Regions from separate parts of the Variovorax sp. P4_B11 genome, predicted to be linked through region 2. Evidence: riboswitches for the same ligand, from Rfam matches in the RefSeq annotation. Region 2 holds a riboswitch; the other holds the start of a gene.
The links. Region 2 has a riboswitch for glycine ahead of gcvT (glycine cleavage system aminomethyltransferase GcvT). Riboswitches for the same ligand answer to the same signal wherever they lie in the genome.
Positions count from the first base shown of each region.

Region 1: linked by a shared signal. The riboswitch ahead of AC1DYD_RS00860 (D-amino acid dehydrogenase) and the one ahead of gcvT (glycine cleavage system aminomethyltransferase GcvT) in region 2 are both predicted to bind glycine.

Region 1 covers NZ_JBFUHO010000001.1:158,448-161,845, reverse strand. The annotation lists gene AC1DYD_RS00865 (FAD-dependent oxidoreductase) at 26-1,258, shown strand; glycine riboswitch at 1,537-1,638, shown strand; glycine riboswitch at 1,639-1,746, shown strand; gene AC1DYD_RS00860 (D-amino acid dehydrogenase) at 1,835-3,151, shown strand; gene AC1DYD_RS00855 (FIST signal transduction protein) at 3,112-3,398, opposite strand, start outside.
Region 2 covers NZ_JBFUHO010000004.1:281,654-285,051, forward strand. The annotation lists gene AC1DYD_RS06935 (TRAP transporter large permease) at 1-1,077, shown strand, start outside; glycine riboswitch at 1,122-1,220, shown strand; glycine riboswitch at 1,236-1,351, shown strand; gene gcvT (glycine cleavage system aminomethyltransferase GcvT) at 1,402-2,562, shown strand; gene gcvH (glycine cleavage system protein GcvH) at 2,615-2,992, shown strand; gene gcvP (aminomethyl-transferring glycine dehydrogenase) at 3,019-3,398, shown strand, end outside.

The sequences.
Region 1 (3,398 bases), on a different contig from region 2:
CATGCCCTCCCAAAAGGATTCGGACATGCGCGTGGTTGTATTTGGCGCGGGCTTGCTCGGCGTGACCTCGGCCTACTATCTTCAACAGCTCGGACACGAAGTGACCGTGGTCGACCGGCATGCGACGCCGGCGGCCAAGGCACGCGGCCTGGCGACCGCCGAGCAGTCGACCGCAGCGCCGGCCGCAGCGGCATCGCCCCGGCGCGGCAGGAAGCTGTCCAGGCTGTGCAGCGGCATCCGTCGCGGCCTCTCCAGGCTGATGGACCGGGCCGTCGGGACGCCGGCCAAGCGCGATCCCCTCGACCATCTCGTGCGACTGGCGGCGTACAGCCGCAAGAGCGCGCGCGCCCTGCGCGACGAAGCCGGAGTGCCCCAGGGCTCGCGCTCGGCCGGCCTGATGAACATCTACACCGATCCCGAGGCCTTCCGGGTCCGGACGGCCGGCGCCACGCACTGGTCCAGCCTCGGCTGCGAGGAACGGCTGCTGTCGGCCGACGAAGCCATCGTCCTGGAACCGGCGCTGAAGGCGATGGGCGGCAAGCTGGCCGGAGCGACCCACGCGCAGGAAGACCCGGCGCGCGATCCGGCGCAGTTCGCCGCCAGCCTGGTGTTCCTGTGCCGCGCCGCCGGCGTGCGCTTCATGACGCGGCACACCGTGGTGTCGCTCAAGGAACGCAACGGCCGGATCGACCATGTCGAGCTGCTCGATGCCGCCGGCGAGCCGACCACCTTGCGCGGACAGGCCTACGTGCTGGCGCTGGGTGCGTCGAGCGTGCCGCACGCCGAAGACCTGGGCATCGACATGCCGCTGCGCTTCGTGCGCGAATACATCGTCACGATGCCGATCCTGAACCCTTCGCTGGCGCCGCGCATGCCCTTGCGCGACCGCCAGGGCAAGCTGCGCATCACGCGCATCGAAACGCCGGCCGGCGACCAGTTGCAGGTCCGGGCCGTCGTGCGGGCCGGGCTCGACGAAGAGGCCGAGCCCGACTCGGACCGCTTCCGGGCGATCGTGCGCCGCACCGAGATGCTGCTGCCCGGCGTCGCCGACGCCGCGCGGGCCAGTTTCGATACCGCCATGCACGCGGCCAGCACCAACCGGCTGCCGATGATCGGCAAGACCCGCCTCCCCAACCTGTTCCTGAACACCGCGCCCGGCGCTCGAACCTGGATCCATGCCTGCGGCGCGGGCAAGTCGATCGCGCGGATCGTCAGCGGACTTCGGCCCGAACTCGACTTCGCCTTCCGGCGCCCTTAGGGCCTGTTCACACTATTTCCGGGGATCGCGTTGCCGGGCGAAGGGGCTGGATGCAAGGCGCCCGCGCGCAGCAAGGCTTTCGCCTTGCAAGCGCGGGCAACGCCGCAGACGGCCCCTTGGCCCGGCAACCCGCAGGGAAGGCCTGCCAGGACGAGCCACTCGGCGTTGCGCTCCTTGCATGTGCCAACGCACATGCCGCGTCGCGCGCCTTGATTGGCCCGTCCTGGCAAGCCTTCGCGACCCCGGAAATAGTGTGAACAGGCCCTACCCGCTACAATCCGCCCACTGCAGGAGAGCGGGCCCAGGGGCCCCACCGAAGGCGCAAACTCCCATAAACGCTCAGGTCGGCCCACGCGATGGGCTCGTACTGCAGTTCACTGTCAAAGCCGTCTGGAGAGCCATCACGCCGCGCGTGGTGCACCGAAGGAGCAAACCCGCTGCGGGCGCAGCGGGTGAATCTCTCAGGTACCGAGGACAGGGGGAGCGGCAACTTGGACGCACGGTCCGGTTGCTTTCGTTTCGACAGCATGCCGTCTCCGTTGCGTTCGAGCGCTGCAACCATCAAGGGTTCTCGATATGCGCGTGATCGTTCTTGGCGCCGGCCTGCTCGGCGTGACTTCGGCTTACTACCTCCAGCAACTCGGCCACGATGTGACCGTGATCGACCGCCAGGCCACGCCGGCGGCGGAAACCAGCTTTGCCAACGGCGGCCAGATCTCGGTCAGCCATGCCGAGCCCTGGGCCAACCCGGGGGCGCCGCTCAAGGTGCTGCAATGGCTCGGCAAGGAAGATGCGCCCTTGCTGTTCCGCATCCGCGCCGACATGCGCCAGTGGCTCTGGGGCCTTTCGTTCCTGCGCGAATGCACGCCGGCGCGCACCCGCCACAACATCGAGCAGATCGTGCGCCTGGGCACCTACAGCCGCGACACGCTGCAGCAGCTGCGGCGCGACACCGGGATCGACTACGACCAGCGCACGCAGGGCATCCTGCACTTCTACACGACGCAGAAGGAGTTCGACGCCGCGCTGGAGCCCGCCGAACAGATGCGCGCGCTCGGCTGCGACCGGCGGGTGATCTCGGCCGACGAGGCCGTGAGGCTCGAGCCCGCGCTGTCGCACATCCGGCCGCAGCTGGCCGGCGCGACCTACACGGCCGAGGATGAATCGGGCGATGCCAACCGCTTCGCGCGCGGGCTGGCCGGGCTGGCCGAGGCAGCCGGCGTGCGCTTCCTCATGAACCATACCGTGACCGCGCTGCGCGCAGCCGGCGGCCGCCTCGACCACGTCGAGGCGACCGATGACGAAGGCCGCTTCCAGCGCATCCGCGGCGACGCCTACGTGCTGGCGATGGGCTCGCTGAGCCCCCTCCTGGCCGCGCCGCTGGGCATCCGGCTGCCGATCTATCCGGCCAAGGGCTACTCGGTGACGATGCCGGTCCGGGACGCCTCGAAGGCGCACCAGGTCTCGCTGACCGACGACGAGTTCAAGCTGGTGTTCTCGCGCTACACCTCGGCCGCGGGCGACCGCCTGCGCATTGCCGGCACCGCCGAGCTCAACGGCTACGACCGCGACCTGAACCAGGTGCGCTGCGAGGCGATCGTGCGGCGCGTGGAGGAACTGTTCCCGGGCGCCGGCGACGCCTCCGCGGCCCAGTTCTGGACCGGGCTGCGCCCGGCGACGCCGAGCAACGTGCCGCTGATCGGGGCGTCCAGGCTGCCCAACCTGTTCCTCAACACCGGCCACGGCACGCTGGGCTGGACCCACGCCTGCGGCTCCGGCAAGTCGATCGCGCGAATCGTCAGCGGGCTGGCGCCGGAGGTCGACTTCGCCTTCACCGGGCTGCGCAGCGGTCCTCAGTCATCGCTCGCGAAGACGGTCAGCACGCCGGTATAGCCGTAGAGGTGGTTGCGGGCGATCTCGCCGGCGGCGAAGAAGCCGACCAGCGGGACGTCGCCGAGCGCATGGCGCACGATCTGCAGCTCGGCGCCAGGGGCTCCGAAGTGCGGCCCGCCGCGGCCCGAGCAGCTGACGTAGATCGCGCCCGCGATGCGGCGCGCCGGATGCGGCGCGGCCTCGGCCTCGCCGGCCGCGATCTCGCGCGCGGTCGCCAGCGTCTGCTCCTGGGGCTCCAGTTCCTCGC
Region 2 (3,398 bases):
GAGACCGGCGGCATCTCGCGCCGCCTGGTCGACTTCGCCAAGAGCCTGGTGGGCGGCGTGCAGGGCGGGCTGCCGATGACCTGCGTGCTGACCTGCATGATCTTCGCGGCGGTGTCGGGCTCCTCGGTGGCGACCACCTTCGCGATCGGCGCGATCCTGATCCCGGCCCTGATCAAGCACGGCTACCCGGTCGGCTACGCCGCCGCGCTGCAGGCCACCAGCGCCGAACTCGGCGTCATCATCCCGCCCTCGATCCCGATGATCCTGTACGGCGTCAGCGCCGAGGTCTCGATCGGCGAGCTGTTCATCGCCGGCTTCGGCCCGGGCATCCTGATCAGCCTGGCGCTGATGGCCTTCGTCTACGTCTATTGCAAGTTCAAGGGACTGGGCAAGAACGACGGCGACGGCCGGCTCGGCGTCGCCACCGCGACCTGGCGCGCCGGCTGGGCGCTGCTGATGCCGGTGATCATCCTGGGCGGCATCTACGGCGGCATCTTCACGCCCACCGAGGCGTCGGCGGTGGCGGTGCTCTACGCGCTGATCGTCGGCACGCTGATCTACCGCGAGATCAGGCCGGCCGACCTCTATGCGGTGCTGCGCAAGTCGGTGGTGTCCTCGTCGGTGATCATGTTCATCATCGCCAACGCCGGCCTGTTCGCCTTCCTGATCACGCGCGCCGGCGTGCCCGACGCCATCGGCCGCTGGCTGCAGGAGGTGCTGCAGTCGCCGGCGATGTTCCTGCTCGGCGTCAACGCGGCGCTGTTCGTGATCGGCATGTTCATCGAGACCAGCGCGGCGATCATCGTGCTGGCGCCGATCCTGGCGCCGGTGGCGATGCACTTCGGCATCGATCCGGTGCACTTCGGCCTGGTGATGGTGGTGAACCTGGCGCTCGGCATGATCACGCCGCCCTTCGGCGTCAACCTGTTCGCGGCCTGCACCGTGGCACGGATTTCACTCGACCGCATCGTGCCCTACCTGGTTCCGTTCGTGCTGGTGATCCTGGCCTGCCTGATGGTGGTCACCTACGTGCCCGGCATCTCGCTCGGGTTGCGCGACCTGGTCTATTCGAAGTAGCGCGGCCGCCGAAATCCACGACCGGAGGACGCGATTCCCTTACACTCCAACGGTCAGGAGAGCGTCCCGCCGCGGTGGGGCCGCCGAAGGCGCAGGTCCCCCGAACCAAGGGCCCGAACGCTCAGGCAAAAGGACTGACAAGACGCCCCAATTCAGGGCGTTTCCTTGCTGGAGAGAGGCGGTTGGTCGCGAAAGTCGCGTCGCACCGCCCACCGAAGGAGCAAACCCCGATCGTGGGGCGAATCTCTCAGGTAAAGCGGACAGCAGGGGTGGCCCATGGCTTCTCGCCATGGAACAAGCACTGCCCCTTTTGGAGAACCGCCCTTGGCTGCCGCATCCGACGATCTGCTGAAGACCCCGCTCCACGGCCTGCACCTGGCGCTCGGCGCCCGCATGGTGCCCTTTGCCGGCTATTCGATGCCGGTGCAATATCCCACCGGCCTGATGGCCGAGCACAAGCACACGCGCGAGGCCGCGGGCCTGTTCGACATCTCCCACATGGGACAGCTGCGCCTGGCCGGGCCCGATGCCGCCGCCGCCTTCGAAAGCCTGATGCCGGTCGACGTCATCGGGCTGGCGCCCGGCAAGCAGCGCTACGGACTGCTGCTGAACGAACAGGGCGGCATCCTCGACGACCTGATGTTCTTCAACGAGGGCCACGACTCGCTGTTCGTCATCGTCAACGGCGCCTGCAAGCAGGCCGACATCGCCCACATCCAGGCCCGGATCGGCCAGCGCTGCCAGGTGCTGCCGATGCCCGACCACGCCCTGCTCGCGCTCCAGGGCCCGCAGGCCGCGGCCGCGCTGGCCAGGTTGTCGCCCGGCGTCGAGCGCTTCGTCTTCATGACCGGCGGCGCGGTGCAGATCGGCGGCATCCCGGCCTTCGTCACGCGCAGCGGCTACACCGGCGAAGACGGATTCGAGATCTCGGTCGCCGCCAAGGACGCCGAAGCGCTGGCCCGCCTGCTGCTGGCCGAGCCCGAGGTCAAGCCGATCGGCCTGGGCGCGCGCAATTCGCTGCGGCTCGAGGCCGGCCTGTGCCTCTACGGCAACGACATCGACGAAAGCACCACGCCGGTCGAGGCCGCGCTGGGCTGGGCGATCCAGAAGGTCCGGCGCAGCGGCGGAGCGCGCGAAGGCGGCTTCCCGGGTGCGGCCCGGGTGCTGGCGCAGCTCATCGCCGTCAATGGAACGGCCGGCCATCTCGACCACGAGACACTGAAGCGCAAGCGCGTCGGCCTGGTGGCGCTGGAGCGCGTGCCGGTGCGCGACGGCACCGTGCTCGAGTCCTTCGAGGGCTTGGCCATCGGCCAGGTCACCAGCGGCCTGCTCGGCCCCAGCGTCGACCGGCCGATCGCGATGGGCTATGTCGCGCTCGCCTATGCCGAGCCCGGCACCCGGATCCAGGCCATGGTGCGCGGCAAGCCGGTGCCGATGGAAGTCAGCACGATGCCCTTCGTGCCGGCCCGCTACCACCGGGGCTGACAGTCCCTCACCCGATTTTTCCAAGCCAGACTTTCTTCAAGGAGTTTTTCCCATGACCCTCAAGTACACCAAGGACCACGAGTGGGTGCGCCCCGAAGCCGACGCGGCGCTGGTCACCGTCGGCATCACGGTGCACGCGCAGGATGCGCTCGGCGACGTGGTCTTCGTCGACCTGCCCGAAGTCGGCAAGGGCTTCGCGCAGGGCGATGTCGCCGGTGTCGTCGAATCGGTCAAGGCCGCGGCCGACGTCTTCATGCCGGTCTCGGGCGAAATCACCGAGGTCAACGAGGCGCTGCGCGCCGACCCCTCGCTGGCCAACAGCGCGCCGATGGATGCGGGCTGGTTCTTCAAGCTGCGCATGAGCGACCCGACCCAGCTCGAGGCGCTGCTCGACGGGACCGCCTACGAGAAGTTCTCCGCCGAAAGCTGATTCCCGCACCATCACCCGAGCCCTCCATGCCGACTCCCGTGCCTTCCCACCTCTCGCTGCGCGACCTCCAGAACGCCGAGGAATTCATCGCCCGCCACATCGGCATCGAAGCCGACGACGAGCAGACCATGCTCGCTGCGGTCGGTTCGACCACACGCGCCGAACTGATCGACGGCATCGTGCCGCCGGCGATCCGCCGCAGCCGCCCGATGCGGCTACCGGCGCCGATCACCGAGGCCGACGCGCTGGCCGAGCTGAAGGCGATCGCGGCGAAGAACAAGGTGGCCAGGAGCTTCATCGGCCAGGGCTACTACGGCACCCACACACCCGGCGTGATCCTGCGCAACGTGCTCGAGAACCCGGCCTGGTACACCGCCTACACGCCCTACCAGGCCGAGATCTCGCA